2 regions of the Pristimantibacillus sp. Z349TD_6 genome follow, and region 2 is predicted to be linked to the other one. Evidence: riboswitches for the same ligand, from Rfam matches in the RefSeq annotation. Region 2 holds a riboswitch; the other holds the start of a gene.
The links. Region 2 has a riboswitch for cyclic di-AMP ahead of AC0VYE_RS26005 (TrkH family potassium uptake protein). Riboswitches for the same ligand answer to the same signal wherever they lie in the genome.
Positions count from the first base shown of each region.

Region 1: linked by a shared signal. The riboswitch ahead of AC0VYE_RS12155 (C40 family peptidase) and the one ahead of AC0VYE_RS26005 (TrkH family potassium uptake protein) in region 2 are both predicted to bind cyclic di-AMP.

Region 1 is NZ_CM149662.1:2,889,748-2,898,274, forward strand. Features, by position in the region: gene qoxC (cytochrome aa3 quinol oxidase subunit III) at 1-108, shown strand, start outside; gene qoxD (cytochrome aa3 quinol oxidase subunit IV) at 108-410, shown strand; partial or broken gene AC0VYE_RS12140 (transposase) at 644-1,756, shown strand; gene AC0VYE_RS12145 (BlaI/MecI/CopY family transcriptional regulator) at 1,734-2,156, shown strand; gene AC0VYE_RS12150 (M56 family metallopeptidase) at 2,153-3,025, shown strand; cyclic di-AMP (ydaO/yuaA leader) riboswitch at 3,340-3,474, shown strand; gene AC0VYE_RS12155 (C40 family peptidase) at 3,478-3,954, shown strand; gene AC0VYE_RS12160 (redoxin domain-containing protein) at 4,032-4,565, shown strand; gene AC0VYE_RS12165 (cytochrome c oxidase assembly protein) at 4,775-5,554, shown strand; gene AC0VYE_RS12170 (hypothetical protein) at 5,761-6,390, shown strand; partial or broken gene AC0VYE_RS12175 (manganese catalase family protein) at 6,728-7,114, shown strand; partial or broken gene AC0VYE_RS12180 (DNA cytosine methyltransferase) at 7,095-7,591, shown strand; partial or broken gene AC0VYE_RS12185 (DNA cytosine methyltransferase) at 7,771-7,845, shown strand.
Region 2 is NZ_CM149662.1:5,973,545-5,982,071, reverse strand. Features, by position in the region: gene AC0VYE_RS26010 (CPBP family intramembrane glutamic endopeptidase) at 1-1,245, opposite strand, end outside; cyclic di-AMP (ydaO/yuaA leader) riboswitch at 1,491-1,695, shown strand; gene AC0VYE_RS26005 (TrkH family potassium uptake protein) at 1,786-3,126, shown strand; gene AC0VYE_RS26000 (potassium channel family protein) at 3,145-3,807, shown strand; gene AC0VYE_RS25995 (LysR family transcriptional regulator) at 3,909-4,817, opposite strand; gene AC0VYE_RS25990 (succinate dehydrogenase cytochrome b558 subunit) at 5,122-5,793, shown strand; gene sdhA (succinate dehydrogenase flavoprotein subunit) at 5,818-7,575, shown strand; gene sdhB (succinate dehydrogenase iron-sulfur subunit) at 7,578-8,342, shown strand; gene AC0VYE_RS25975 (winged helix-turn-helix transcriptional regulator) at 8,505-8,527, opposite strand, start outside.

The sequences.
Region 1 (8,527 bases), 3.1 Mb from region 2:
CCGGATACTGCTAAAAAGGTTTTTGTCTCCAGTTTATACTGGCACTTTTTAGACTTTGTATGGATTTTCGTCTTTACAGGTGTCTACCTATTAGGGATGGTGGGATAATGGCAAATAAAACAGTTAATCGCAATCATTTTCCATGGTCGCATGTCGTTGGTTTCCTCCTATCTATTGCTTTAACTTTTATAGCAGTTTGGATAGGTATACGTACAGATTTAACATATAGAACGATTGTTATTCTTGTGTTTTCCCTAGCGTTTATCCAAGCGGCAATTCAGTTATTTATGTTTATGCACGTATCGGAAGGAGAACACGGAATTTGGCAAATTGGTAAGATGATTTCTGCTGCTTTTATTGCAATTGTGATTGTTGCAGGCAGTATATGGGTATTGAATCAAATGCATTAAATTATAAGAAATAATAGATATAGCAATATAGCACGTTCTGATCTAGACCCTTAGGACACTTTAAAAAAGAGGGAGATAGAACATTTAGGTAGCCGACAAAAGATGATTCCTGTACTGTACGAGGGCACTAAAAAAATCTTCTTGATGTCAAAAGGTACGGTCCCTCAATAAATTGAGGAGATTGTACCTTTTTTACTGTATAATTAAGACGTCATAAGGTGTGGTTGATTCGAATGATTCAACCACAACAAATGCTGATCGTAAGTCCATATATAGAACTCTACAATTTGGTAACTCCCAAGGATGATATGCTGCGTTAATTAAATGAGTTAGTTGACTTCTCATTTGAGTATAAAAATGCGATTGACCCGATTCAGATGTTTAAGTACTTGTTCATGAAGGCGATCTTTGAATTATCCGACGTTGACATTTTTCGAGCGATCCAAATACGACATGTCCTTTAAGTATTTTCTTGACATGGCGCCGGAAAAATCAGTAATTGACGCCAGTTAGTTAACCAAATTCCGAAAGTTGCGACTTAAAGACCTGAATCTGCTCGTCATGCTCTCGTGGGCAAAACGGTTGAAATCGTAATGGAGAAGGGCATTATCAAAAGTAAAGCAATCATTGTCGATGAAACCTATACTAAAGCTCACTACAATCAGAAACCCCTTGCCAAAAACTCATCGCAGTACTTGAAGCAGAAGGGGCATCTATGAGCTTCCAAAAATAAAATAACCATAGAATTTATTGAAAGAAACGGTTGCAGACGACCTAGAACAGCTACCGATCTCAGAAGGTGTGCCACAAGAGTGCGGATTCCTCGTTTTTCGGATACAAAATCCACATTGCCATGACCGATGAACGAATTATTACGGTGGCTATTGTCATGACTGGCGAGAAGAATGACGGGAAGCAGTTGCAAAAACTGAAAAAAGAAAGGCAACTAGCATGGAAGTCAAAACGGTCATTGGAGACACAACCTACTCGGAAAGAGACAATATTTAGTTCAACAACGTCAATGACATTGAATTGGTCGCCAAACTAAATCCGCTAATCACGCAAGGGACGCGGAAAAAAGAAGATGAATTCCAATTCAACAAGGACGTGAGTATGTATGTCTCGAAGGTCGGCATATGGCGATTCGGAAAGCACGGCAATAAAGCCACACATACCTCTTCGATGTAGAGGTATGCAAGAGATGTCCGCTTAAGGAAGTTTGCTATACCGAAGGAGCAAAAAGCAAAACCTACTCGGTGAGTATTAAATCTGATGAGCACAATAGTATGAGATATAATAGATTCTTGAGAGGAGCATTCGCGCATGAAAATCAAAAAATTAAATTTACATGAAGAAGGAATAAGTCGTTTTTTCGGCTCTCTTGAAGTCAAAGTCATGAACATCATGTGGGAAAAAGAAAAGCTTTCAATTAAGCAGGTTCATGAAATTATTAATAACGAGAATCCCATTTCTATTAATACGGTCATGACCGTCATAATCCGACTAGCTGAAAAAGGACATTTGCACAAGGAAACCTCAGGTGGTGGACGGAACCGCTTGACGTTCTTTTATCCAGTTCAAAGTAAAGAGCAATTCATCATCGAACAGACAAAAGTTGTAACAGACGGACTTATTGAGGATTTCGGCTCAGTAATTGTTAATCATTTTATTGATACGCTGGATGGTGCAGATCCTGAGCTGATTCAGAAGCTAGAAAATAGGATTAATGAGATAAAGAAAAAATGATGAAGCAACTAGAGATGCCTTTAAAACCCAAGATCGCGCTTACGTTTATTTCTCTTCTTGTTAGCTGGATCTTGTTGCAGATGGGATACAATGTCGTCCACCAATTAAATGATGTACCCATTACATCAAGTTTCGGACAGTTAGTTCTCGCCGTCATGCGTGATATCGTTACTAATCATGCTATTATGGAGCGACTATATAACGGATTCATTGTTTATCTATTTATTATCGTCTTCTACCATTCTGTTGTACAACTAGTACTTCATAACAAATTACATCGCTACATCAGAGACCGTCACGATGCTAAATTATCTGCGTTTTGGAGTAAACGATATCATCAGACACAAATGGAGATCATAGTCATTAAAGAATCTGCTTTTGTTGCGATGTCATATGGTTTATTGAGGCCAAAGATCCTAATATCTACAGCGATTTTTAATCAATTCCAGGATGAAGAAATTGAAGCCATCCTGTTGCACGAACTATATCATTGTAAGGCGTATCATCCGCTACAAATGATCCTTTTAACAATAGTAAGTAAGGGACTTGCATTTGTACCTGTCATAAAGGAACTCACCCATTTTTACGCTATTTGGACAGAGCTGCTGGCTGATCGATATGCTATTAGTCGTATGAATACTGAGTTGCCGATAGGGAAAGTATTGTTATCCTTGATTAAAAGCAATACAAATTCAGCTGTCGGAGCTGGAACTCATTTTGCCAATGAAGCCGTTAATTATCGTATCAAACAAATTATAGATCCTTCCGGCGATATACGCATTTCAATGACTAACCGAAAGACTTTAATTATATCTTTTGTCGTATTAATTGCGATGTCTTTGTTATTAATTGGAAGGTGCTTGAATTAATAAAGACGGGGATTCGTCTCAGGACGTACCCCACTTTTTTATTTGGGATATTTATGTATGATGAAATAAACTATTATGCGTAGTTTAATAAAAGAAGGAGGATTACAAGTGTCACAGGTTATTGTTTTTTTTACCATTATTACTATTGTAGCGGTTATATTGTCTTTCATTGCTGTGAAATCCATAAGATCGTCACAATACGGGCAAACGACTAAAAGACAATTTGAAAGAAAAGATGATGATATATGAGAGTATTCTAATGAATATATTGAAGGATTATGACTAAAACAATCGAATTAAACTATTATGTGTAGTCTAATAAAACGCCTAATTCTTTATATTGGAAACGGGGGAACCATCTAGGGTGAATTGCTTAAGGATTATCCTTTAGCATAGGGATCTTCAACCGAACCCGTAAGCTAACCTCGTAGGCAACGAAGGGAGAAGCAGTTTTGAAAAAGCGTTTAGCTGTTTTTTTGTCATGCATGATGTTATTTAGTGGTGGGGGGAGCGTGCTCGCTGAGAAATCTTCACCATCAGAGTTTATAGATTCAGTAAATGAAGTCATTGGAACTCCGTATAAGTGGGGTGGCACAACGGTTAAGGGTTTTGATTGTTCCGGGTTTATCTTGCATATCTTCAATCAGTTTGATGTGAATTTACCAAGAACATCTAAATCACAAGCTGAGGTTGGTAATAAAGTCGATAAAGAGGAGCTGCGTGAGGGTGATCTCGTATTCTTCAACACAAGTGGAAGAGGAATCTCTCATGCCGGCATTTACATAGGGGAAGGAAAGTTCGCACATTCTTCTTCAAGTAAAGGTGTTACCATTAGTAAGTTGAGTGATGACTACTATGAAAAGCGCTATGTAACGGCGCGACGTGTAGTAAAGGAAGTTACTTTTACTGCGATGATGGAGTCAAAATAATTAAATAAAGGACGGTTAGATATTCATAACCGTCCTTTTTCATGCAATAAAAAAACAATATGTATGGGGTGTCGGTAATGAAACTGACAGGGTCAAATCGTAAGATTGTACAAATTTTTATTCTAATAATCGTTTTAGTGGTAGGCGGATTTGCCATAGGAAAGACTTTTATAAAAACAAACAATTATCCTCTAGTGGGTGGAGAGCCTCCTGCATTTGAACTAGTAGATATGGAAGGGAACGTACACCGTCAATCTGATTATATAGGAAAACCGTATATTATTAATTTTTGGGGAACCTTTTGCCCTCCATGTGTCAAGGAAATGCCAGAGTTTCAGCGGCAATATGAAAAGTGGGGTAGTAAAGGATTAAAAGTTATTGCTATTAATTTAAGTGAAGATGATTTGACAGTTAGGAACTTCTTGCGAAAATTCGAATTAGAGTACACGATCTTACGTGATCGGAATAGGGTTACTGAAAGAAGATTCGGTCTAAAAGCTTACCCAACAACCTATTTTATAAAAGCAGACGGGACGATAATGGAAATTTATGTTGGTGGCATGACGGAGAGTGACATTAATGAGAGAGTGGAAAGTTTGTTCAGTAATTAATGAGATCGATATTTGATCAATTGTGACATATAAGTGATTTCATTTTTTCCTGAAATTCTTGTGGTCGTTTAAATAGAGATAGAAAAATAATTAATAATAGGGCGGCTGTCCTTTGCTTACCACTTATCGGCTATATTCTAATGAACATACTAATGCGCCTAACCAACACTACATCGACCAAATGAACTGCTACAGGATTGGAGAAAACTATGAATCATGGCCAGAATAACCAAGGTTTAGCGGTTGAATTAATCAGCCCAGGTACGATTATTATTTTGATTATCGTAAGTTGGTTGTATCTATTTCTTATCCGTAAAAATCAAAATGAACGGGTCCCTACCAAGAAGATAGTCAGTTTTTTTCTAAGCATGATGGTTTTATATATTAGCATGGGGCCGTTAAATGCCCTTGGTCATTCCTATTTATTCAGTGCACACATGCTCCAGCAATCCTTGCTTTTTTTTGTTTTCCCCTTATTCCTTTTGGCGGGCTTACCGGATTGGTTCTATTCAACCTTGCTCAAGAATCGCATAGTGCGATATTTTCTAACGGGCATAAATCCCTTTCTTATGGCACTTGTTTTTAATACGTTACTGTCTTTTTATCATTTTCCAGTAGTATTTGATTTTTTGATGAGTACAAGTTGGGGTATGTTGCTTCATGGCATTCTTACCATTCTGATCTTGCAAATTTGGATAGCAATACTGCCGCCGACGGAAGAATTGGCCCGTCGGCCGGAGCTGCAACGAATGGCTGTTCTGATCTTAAACGGATTGTTACTGTATCCTGCTTGCGCGGTCATCATTTTCGCCGGTTCCCCGATGTACGCAACTTATGAACACGCTGAGCAGCTATCTGCTTTACTTGGTCCGATTGATGATCAACAGTTGGGTGGTGTCATTATGAAATTCGTTCAAGAAGGAGCGCTTGCGTATGCGTTAGCCCGTATCGTGTTCGCATGGCGAAAAAGAGAACTAGTGGAGGATTAGTTCAATGAAAAAAGCGAAAACATATTTCCAAGGAATTTGTTGTCACAAAGCAAAAAAATAAGATATCAGGTAAGGAACGGCTATTTTTGATTTTAAAAAAGGATTTGAATATATATGAATTGGGTTCACACAAAATACTGCCCGTTAACTAACGGATACGAGACATTTGATTTTTGATGAGTACAAGTTGGGGCATGTTGCTTCATATGGAAAACGTTAATGATAGAAAAATTAATTTTAAAGAGATTACGATAAACACAACCACTATTATTGGGATAATCACGGTGTTTTATTACGTAATTGCTTATAGATTCGATGTAGGGTATAAAGCATTCTTTTCAATACCTGATAAGTTAATTGAGATGAATATTTTGTCAATTATGAGACCAGGTTTGCCGCTAACGTCAATTTTTATTGTAGCTGTAGGGGCTTTAATAGCTTACTTTATTCTTGTGTTTGTATTAGTGGTTCTAATTGATAGATTTATCATAAAAAAATTTTTATCATTTCGATTATTCGAAGCAAAACATGTTGTTCCAACTATAAAAATAATATCATCATTAGTTCTGATTGCTTCAATTATTTCAATGTACGAATTCTCATTTTCTTTTGGAAAGGATTTTGCAGCTACTACAAAATCTTTTTGGGTTATTGAAGTTGATAATACTAATTATGCAGTTGTGGATACATATAATAATAATTTTATCGCTATACCAGTAAATCTTGATGATGTTACTTTTAAAACACAGTTTAAATTCATAACTCCAGAAGAAATAGGTGATGGATTTTTATTCAATGTTGTGAAGGAGAAACCACTCAAAGAAGAATTAAATTAATTGGAAGGTGAGTTGTAAATGAATAATTATGGGAGTATTGCTTTTCATTCAGCAAATTTCTTAAGTAAGGAGAATTCGACCTTTTTTAAGGTGGCACAGTAAGATTAGAATCATCTAGACTGGCCTGAATTTCTTTTTTGTTATGCCGGCAGCTCTTGCAGCCTCGTTGAGCTTGGGAATGATAATTGAACGATCTTGGTATTACGTTGAGAGCAGCGTAAGACGAGATTTTGGTTGTCTAGTATCCGCTTCATAGTCAAAAGGCATTAATACCGAAATATTCAAGATCGAAAAGCCTTGCTGTGTCTAGGAAAATCATCACTGTTAATTACAATGTACCAACGAATTTGCTCACTTGGAAATGATTGCTACAATGATATATAAATTGACAAAAGATGCAACGCCTGAGCAGTTAAAGGCTGCTGGCCTAGGTGCTCATTATGTGGCTCATGACAGCGCCTTATTCTATGAGAATGCAGGAGGCGTACCCTTTACGGCTACCTATATTCAAGCGAAAGGCGATCCGATCGCGGATCTATATGAGGACATAGCGGCGGAGGAGAAGGCTAGGGCGACGTATCAGTGGTTGATTGATCTAACGGATGATGTCGATCTACAGGATAGCTTGAAGTTTTTGCGGGAGCGCGAGATTATACACTCTCTGCGGTTCCGGGAAGCGGTTGAGATCCTTAAGGAAAAGCGGGATGAGAAGATATTTTATTAGAGGGACAGTATTCTTTGAGATCATCAGGTTCGCATCTATTCTCAAACCTGAATTTATACGCCTTGAAAACGTCACAGGACTCCTCAGTCATGACAAAGGGAGAACGTTCGAGACTATCATCGGAACGCTGGATGAGTTGAGGTACGTGGGGAATGGTGTGTGCTTAACAGCTCGGCCTATGTGCCACAAAACAGAGAACGTGTCTTCATTGTCGCAAGTCTTAGAGGATCAAGTGGACGAAAAATATTTCCTTTCAGAGAAGAAAACAACAAGTCTGCTAAAGACTCTAAAACAATAGCTTCTAAGGTTATGATCGCTGGAAATGTAAATCCGAGCGGAAGAGGTATGAATGGCCAAGTCATTTCTGCAAACGGACTAGCGCCGACTCTTATAACGAATAAGGGTGAAGGTAACAAAATTTTAGTTAATGTTTCACAAAAGACAGGTGTCAACGAAATGGGGGAGCTGCTTGTTTAGATGCAAGTTATTTCAAAGGATTAGGAGCCAATCAAGCGCGAACAGGGGTCATGGAACCCATGGCTGTATTAACACCAGACCGCGAAGAGAAAAGGCAGAACGGACGTAGATTTAAGGAGCCAGGAGAACCATCTTTTACGCTAACGGCACAGGACAAACATGGAATCTAGGATGGTTATCGTATTCGTAAACTAACACCTCTTGAATGTTTTCGACTGCAGTCTTTTCCGGACGATTGGTTATATACACTATAAGGATATGGGATAAGCGATTCCCAATTATATAAAATAGCAGGCAATGCTGTAACGAGCCAAGTTGCTTATGAAATCGGCAAACGATTGATGGATTCCGTCAATTTGTAATGTACTTGAGTAATGCAGTCTGTTCAGTGCTGTATTAATTATTCGTATCAGGGGTACCGCCGCGGTACCCCTGATATTATTTGTATCTGTTAATTTTAACATAGGCAAGCACCTCAATTGTGATAATTTTACTTGGCACATTTGAGGTGCTTTCCATAAAATTCGGAATTGTTAGACTATTTTCTGCGCATTATATTAAAAATAGATAAAATACAGATTATAAAAAGAAATATCAGTGAAACCCAAAACATGATAAGCCCAAATTCTCCACCGAATACTATAGAAGGCCTTGTATTAAATTCATCTACATAGATTCCAATATTCCAAAAGATATTAACTTGTAGTATTAAACATATAATACTTGCTATAAATATTAACTTATTTATTATATTTTTTTTCATATCACATCTCCAACAAACTTATTGGCACAAGTTAGCAACACAATCAGCATAGCTTGTCGAAGTGCTACTCGGCTCTAAATTCTAATTATCTTTGAAAGTTGCAAATTGAAAATGACAGTCAAATTGCCATTTTAACTTTTGTTCATTAGTCCAGTTTGAGTGACTACCAAAAC
Region 2 (8,527 bases):
GCGGAATACGGCTTCTTCGCCAATTGCGGCAGCCCAAGCAAGCACGGGCATTAGCCAAAGAATACCCATATTGTATGGGGATTGTGAGGCATCTGATGTTTCCCAAGTGCCAATGGACAGCTTCAAGGCGATAAAGATAACCGATTGAATTGCGAATAAGATGATCGCGAATAAATAGGACAAGCCCACGCTGCGCCAAACATAATCGCCATACCCTCTCTGACCAAAGCGCGGCCATAAAGCGCGGCCCTGCGCCTTCCAGAGGCCGTCTCCGGCAACGATGGATACATAAATGGAACCTGCCATTGGAATCGCCAGCAGAACACTTACGATGGCAGTGATCGAAACGGTAGCGCCTGCCATATCCGTCTCGCCGAGCGTAGCCCGGATACCATCCAGAACGTTTAAATTCATGATCGTATAAGTAATTAAATAAATGATCGTTAATACGATTCCGTATTTAAAGGATGTATGTTTTCGATACAAAACGGAGTAAATAATAGCTAAGACGAATAAAACGAAGCTCATGAACAAATAACCGATAGATGTAAGGTATCCAGCTATTTTATCTTGTTTCTCTACATAGTTTATGTAATCGGATGGTGCCTCGAATATCGGTTTATATTTAGTAATGATCGTACGGTCATTCACGACAAGAGCGTTAACCAATACGTTAAGATGAGCATTTTTAATGGAATAACCTGCAGGAGGCGTAGGCTGCCAATCGCCATTAGGCAATATTTGACCGCCTATGAATTCAGTACCGCTGAAATTTCCTGCGGTTAGGAAGGCAATAGCTTCTTTTGCTTTATCTGCATCTGATAGCTGTTCTCCCTCAAGCTTCAAGTTCCAAGCTACGACTTTCCCGCTATGCATATGTAGATAAACATATCCGCTGCCGCCGCCTATGAACTTAAGATCAACTTGAAACGTATCTGTAGGAAACCTAGGGTCATATTTATCCGTATATGCTTTGACTAGCTCATATTTAGATAAGTAGCCATTCATAATTTTATCGGTTTGATGTACGGCTTTAGCTGATTTCACCTTCAAGCCTGTTTCTTTTTCAACAAATGCAGACGCCTTATCCTCCGCCGCTGATTTCGTAATGACCTTGGTATTCATTTCGCCAGATGAGATAGCTGTAATCATTGGAACGATTTGTACGGCTCCATAAATAATAAAGCAAGCAACTGCTGCCCATATAAATCGTTTCCATTCATTGGGTTTAATAGAATCAATCATAGTTTCACCTCAACTGTCTTCATAATAAATAGCTCATTTTATTACCTTAACATATGAATCCCTAAATTATCCAATGAAAATGACCGTTTGTTTTCAAAAAAATGCGAAATAACGATGTCCAGCAAGCTAGCTATGTGCTGGTTCGTCCCATTGCCCTAATTTGAGCTAATATCGTCCTGTTTGTCATAAACGTCACCTTTATATCAGGAGTGCTTAGGGATTATAATCGTTATCGTCATACTAATTGCATAGCATAGCCGAATTTCCTAAGGAAATCGGGGGAACCATAAAGTTGTCTAAATGGATGAACCTGCTGAAAGCAAAGCAGTTCAACATTAGATAGCATGGGGTGAATTTTAGCGGTGAAGCATCGTCTTCTTCCGCTGAATAGGGCTGCCTGTCCAGGCCCGAATCCGTCAGCTAACCTCGAAGGCGTATTGGAACAGGACTCATCGCACGAGCACTTGAGTTTCCAGTGCTTTTTTTTATGCTTAAAAACAATAAATGACGATATGACATAATCAAAAAGAAGGGAAATGAATGAAGGTTAATTGGAACGTTTTGAAGTGGTCACCCCCGCGAATTTTGGTAAGTGGATTCGCTCTTATTATATTGCTGGGTGCCTTATTATTATCCATGCCTTTTGCATCGGTAAGCGGTGAGAGATTGCCTTTTATAGATGCGCTGTTTACTGCAACTTCGGCAACCTGTGTAACAGGGTTAGTTGTCGTTGATACCGGAACTTATTTCTCTATATGGGGTCAAATCATATTAATGTGCCTGTTCCAGCTTGGCGGACTCGGATTTATGACGATGGCAACGCTGGTAGCGCTCGTACTTCGCAAGAGGATTTCGCTGCGTGAGCGGCTTTTGCTGCAGGAATCCATGAACCAGTCGAGCATGGAAGGCATCGTGCGTTTGATTAGACGCGTTATTGTGTATTCATTGACAATAGAGCTTATTGGCGCTGCGTTGTTTGCTTCGAGGTTTGCATTTGATATGCCGCTGGGCAAAGCGATTTATTTTGGAGCCTTTCATGCGGTTTCATTGTTTAACAATGCTGGTTTTGATATTTTTGGGAACTATCGCAGCTTGACCTTATACGTTTCTGATCCAGTCGTCAATATTGCAGCTATGATGCTGATCATTTCGGGCGGACTTGGCTTTGTCGTTATGTCGGACCTGATGGAGTTCCGCAAAAACCGCAAGCTGTCGCTGCACAGCAAGGTTGTGCTATCTATGACAGGAACACTTATTGCAGTAGGGACACTCGTCATATTTATTTTTGAATTCTCGAATTCGAAGACACTGGGCTCTCTGGACTGGGGCGGGAAAATTTTGTCCTCGTTCTTCCAGTCGGTAACACCGCGGACGGCAGGAGCCAATACGCTTGATTATACGGCTATCCGGCAAGCGACGATGTTTTTCACCATTATATTAATGTTTATTGGCGCCTCGCCCGGCTCGACGGGCGGCGGCATCAAAACAACAACCTTTGCAACGCTGGTCGGCGCTGTATTTGCAATGATTAGAGGACGAGAGGACATCGTTCTTTTCCGTTACAGATTAGGCAAAGACAGAATTTTTAAAGCACTCACGATTACTTTGATCTCTTTATCGCTTGTCATTATTGTAACGATGATCTTGTCGATGACGGAGGATCAAGCTTTTATAAAGCTGTTGTTTGAAGCGACATCAGCATTTGGAACAGTAGGATTATCCGTTGGTGTTACGCCAGAGCTGAGTCTTGTTGGGAAAATAGTCATTGCATTAACCATGTTTGCCGGAAGACTTGGACCCCTGACGCTCGCATACGCGCTTGGGCCTCGTACAGAGAAAGAGCTTTATCGGCATCCAGAAGGCAAAATTACGATTGGATAGGAGACTTTGCAAGTGGGAATTAAAAAGAAACAATTTGTCATCATCGGCTTAGGAAGATTTGGTTCGAGCTTAGGGCGCGAACTCGTCCAGCTTGGCCATGAGGTGCTTGGAATAGATAAGGATGAGGAAGCCGTTCAGGACATGAGCGGTATTCTAACCTATGCTGTATCAGCTGATTGTACGGATGAAGAAGCGCTGCGCTCCTTGGGTGTAAGAAACTTTGATTGCGGAGTTGTCGCGATTGGCGATGACATTCAATCCAGCATTTTGACAACCATACTGCTTAAGGATTTGGAAGTGAAGCAAGTTGTAGCGAAAGCTTTGACTGAACTGCATGGCCGGGTGCTTGAGAAAATCGGTGTCGACCGCGTGGTCTATCCTGAGCGCGATATGGGTATTCGAGTTGCGCATCAGCTTGTATCCCCAAATCTATTAGATTATATCGAGCTTTCCAAAGAGTATACGATCGCCGAACTTGCCGTACCGCAATGCTTGGATGGCAAGTCATTGCATGACCTTAATCCGCGAGCAAGATTTGGATGCAGCATCGTAGCCATAAATAAGCCAAATGGCATCATCATCGCTCCGACAGCAACGGATGTCCTTTCACTTCGTGATGTCATGGTTATTATAGGAACAAATGAGCAAATAGAAGACTTTGAAGCATCGGTTATCCGTTAATTTTTTTATGTAGTGGAAGAGGCTTATATTTGGACAAGGCAGATTAGGCTGAAATGGATTTGGAAGTGCAATATTGGAAATGCTGAAGGACAGCAGCTATTTTAAAAGCTGCTGTCCTTTTTGCTGGGGAAGCCTGCTGCAAGCTCATTGATCCATAGACGAACGGACGGGCTGAGGGCGGCCGAATCCGCATGAATGAGCGAGGTGGTGCGCTTTGTATCCTCAAGTTCTCGAATGGGAATGACGGTAAGATCATTGTCTTCAAGCAGCTGATTGCGCATATACGATTGAGGCAGGAGCGTCGCAGCACGGCAAGTATGCAGCAGCCGAAGTATAGCTTCAAACGAATCAATTTCCATTCGCACATCCGGCTGAAGATGATATTTGTCAAACAGCTCGTCGGTCAACAACCTGTACCAAGTGCCTTTGGAGAACAAGATCATCGGCATGCCGGTCACATCCTGTATACCTAGCGTACCTTTATCGGTAATGACTTGGTTGCGAGGCACCACGAGCGATAGATGATCTTCAAACAGCGGAATGCACCGCAGCGTTGAATCCTCAATACTAGAGGCGACAATGCCGATATCGGCTTTGTGATCTCGTACGAGCGATACGATTTCGTGCGTCTTGCCGGTAATCGCTTTAATGTCGATCTCGGGATGGGTAGAAGTTAAGCTTTGAATGAGATCGGGCAAAGTCGTTTGAAGCGTCGTCAAGCTTGCGCCAATGGTCAGGGTCGTATGCCCAGCCGAGGTGAACTCAGAGACGGTTTGCAAATATTTGCGATGAAGCTGGCGAAGCTCCAAAGCATATTCATAGGTCAATTGCCCAATTCGAGTAAGCTCCAGCCGCTTTCCGATGCGATGAAACAAAGGAGAGCCCAGGTCCTGCTCAAGCTTGGCAATTTTGCGAGAAAGTGCAGGCTGAGACAGGTTTAGCAAGGCGGAAGCCTTGTTCATACTGGACTGTTCCACAATAACGGTGAAGACATGCATCTCTTCATTCATGAATGAAACCCCTTATGTCATTTTGTTATAAGAAATTATAAAAAATAAGCAATTCCATTATAAGCTTAAAAGGAGTAGGATGGGAAGTGTGGCTAATATGTGTCGAGTTTTGTTGACGGACATACATGCTGGGGTTACAATGTAGAATGATTTGCCAAGCGTAAACTGCTGATGACAACCATTGGCTGCACAGCACCTCGTTTGCGCTGGAATATAAGCAATGTATAAAGGGGAAACCGATACATTCTTATATTTTAAGAAAAAGCATGCTAGCACTCACAGTTTTGAAAGGAGAAGGAATGACATGAAAGGAAATTCGTATTTCTCGCGCAAGCTTCACTCGCTTCTCGGGATCATTCCACTCGGCGGATTTATCGTCGTGCATGGTCTGACTAACTACCAGGCGTTTGAACGCGGGCCTGAAGGCTTTGACAAAGGCGTAACTCTCATTAACAGCATGCCCGTGCTGCCGCTGCTCGAGATTTTCGGCATTTACCTCCCGCTATTGTTTCATGGTATTTACGGCTTGTATGTCGCTTACCAATCGAACACGAATACGGGACGTTTTAAGTACGGCCGGAACTGGGCGTTTACCGCACAACGGATTACAGGGGTAATTACTTTTGTATTCGTTTTCTGGCACGTATTCCAAACTCGGGTTCAAGTTTATCTCGGCAACATCACGCATGAGGAACTTGGATCAACGATGAATCAGATTGCGAGCAACCCTACTTATTTTGTACTTTATGTTATTGGTGTATTAGCAGCTGTTTTCCACTTCAGCAACGGCCTTTGGGCGTTTCTGATCAGTTGGGGCATTACGATCGGCCCGAAAGCTCAACGCATCTCTTCATATATTTGCATGGGCGTTTTTGTAGTCGTATCAGCATTGTTCATTCTTTCGCTTATCGCATTCAGCGGAGATCAATTCAAAGAAGCTGCAAGTGCTGCATTGGCACTTACGAATATCGGTTAGTTTGTAGACAAGGAGCGAAACGTTATGGCTAAAAATAAAATTATCATCGTAGGCGGCGGTCTTGCAGGCTTGATGGCTACCATCAAAGCAGCAGAAGCTGGCGTTCACGTTGATCTGTTTTCACTAGTACCGGTCAAACGTTCCCACTCAGTATGTGCACAGGGCGGCATCAATGGCGCTGTTAATACAAAAGGAGAAGGCGATTCTCCATGGGAGCATTTCGACGATACCGTATACGGCGGAGATTTCCTCGCCAACCAACCGCCGGTTAAAGCAATGTGTGATGCGGCACCAGGCATTATTCACTTGATGGACCGGATGGGCGTTATGTTCAGCCGTACATCTGAAGGCTTGCTGGATTTCCGTCGCTTCGGCGGCACGAAGCATTCCCGTACAGCATTTGCAGGCGCAACGACAGGTCAACAGCTGCTTTATGCACTGGATGAGCAAGTTCGCCGCTGGGAAGCAGCTGGACTAGTTAACAAATTCGAGCACTGGGAATTCCTTGGCGCTGTTGTTGACGATGACGGCATTTGCCGCGGTGTTTCGGCACAGGATCTTCGCTCGATGGAGGTTCACACGGTTCGTGCAGATGCAGTTATTCTTGCATCAGGCGGTCCTGGTATTATTTTCGGCAAAACAACGAACTCTGTTATCAACACCGGCACAGCTGCCAGCGCAGTTTACCAGCAGGGCGTTAACTACGCAAACGGCGAGTTCATTCAAATTCACCCAACCGCTATTCCAGGCGATGACAAGCTCCGCTTGATGTCGGAATCAGCGCGCGGTGAAGGCGGACGAATTTGGACGTACAAAGACGGTAAGCCTTGGTACTTCCTAGAAGAAAAATACCCAGCTTACGGAAACCTTGTTCCTCGTGATATTGCGACTCGTGAAATTTTCAGCGTGTGCGTAGACCAGAAGCTTGGTATCAACCAAGAAAACATGGTTTATCTTGATTTGTCTCACAAAGATCCGAAGGAGCTTGATGTTAAGCTCGGCGGTATCATTGAAATCTATGAGAAATTCATGGGCGATGATCCACGGAAAATCCCGATGAAAATCTTCCCAGCGGTTCACTATTCCATGGGCGGCATGTGGGTTGACTACAATCAAATGACAAACATTCCTGGTCTGTTTGCAGCCGGTGAGTGCGAGTATCAATACCATGGTGCGAATCGACTTGGCGCGAACTCTTTGCTATCCGCTATTTACGGCGGTATGGTAGCTGGACCAAAAGCTGTTGAGTATATCAAAGGCTTGAAGAAATCAGCTGAAGATGTAGCTTCCTCCGTATTTGACCGCGAGAACAAGCGTCAAACGGACAAGTACAACAGCATCGTTAATATGAAGGGTACTGAAAATGCATATGTCATTCACAAAGAGCTAGGCGAATGGATGACGAACAATATGACGGTAGTTCGCTTTAATGACAAGCTGGAGCAAACGATCCACAAGATCAAAGAGCTGAAGCAGCGTTATGCGAATATCAACATTAACGATACAGCGCAATGGAACAATGCAGGCGTTGCCTTTACTCGTCAGCTTTGGAACATGCTTGAGCTTTCTGAAGCGATGACGCTAGGCGCATTGCTGCGCAACGAAAGCCGCGGCGCTCATTATAAACCAGACTTCCAAGAACGCGACGACGAGCATTTCATGAAATCGACGATTGCGAAATGGACGAAGGAAGGTCCACAAATTTCTTACGAGGATATCGACGTAAGCTTGATCAAGCCGCGTAAACGTGATTACTCGAGCGACAAGAAGAAAGGAGAATAATGATGGCTGAAACGACTGTAGCTACAAAATCGGTTAAGTTTATCATCACTCGCCAAGATACTCCTGATTCCAAACCATATACGGAAGAGTTTGAAATTCCTTACCGCGCTAATATGAACGTAATTAGCGGCTTGATGGAAATTCAACGTAATCCGAAAAAGGCAGACGGCGCAAGCACGGCTCCTGTATGCTGGGATTCCAACTGCTTGGAAGAAGTATGCGGCGCATGCTCAATGGTTATCAACGGCAAGCCTCGTCAAGCGTGCAGCGCTTTGATCGATAAGCTTGAACAGCCGATTCGTCTTGAACCAATGAAAACATTCCCAGTAGTTCGTGACCTTGTTATTAACCGTGAGCGCATGTTTGGCGCCTTGAAACGCGTTAAGGCATGGATTCCAATCGACGGAACGTATGATCTGGGTCCTGGACCGCGGATGGCAGAAACGAAGCGTCAATGGGCTTATGAGCTTTCCAAATGTATGACTTGCGGTGTTTGCCTTGAAGCGTGCCCGAACGTAAATGATCGGAACAGCTTCATCGGTCCTGCTGCAATTTCACAGGTTCGTTTGTTTAATGCTCATCCAACAGGTGAGATGAACAAGGAAGAACGTCTGGATGCACTGATGACAGATGGCGGCATCGAAGGCTGCGGCAACTCGCAAAACTGTGTTCGCGCATGTCCGAAGGGCATTCCGCTTACGACTTCAATCGCAGCAATCAATAAAGATACAACCAAACATCTATTCAAAAAATGGCTTGGCATGTAGTCCAATTGATTTATAGGAAACCCTCGATCTGATCGGGGGTTTTTTATTTACATATTGTGATATTGATTATTATTATCAATGATAGTAGATAAATAATCCTTTGTCAATTCCAGATAAAAGAAGAGAAGGCAATAAAAAAAACCGCCTAAGCGGTTTTTTATCTTACATCCATTGTTCGCCCCAAG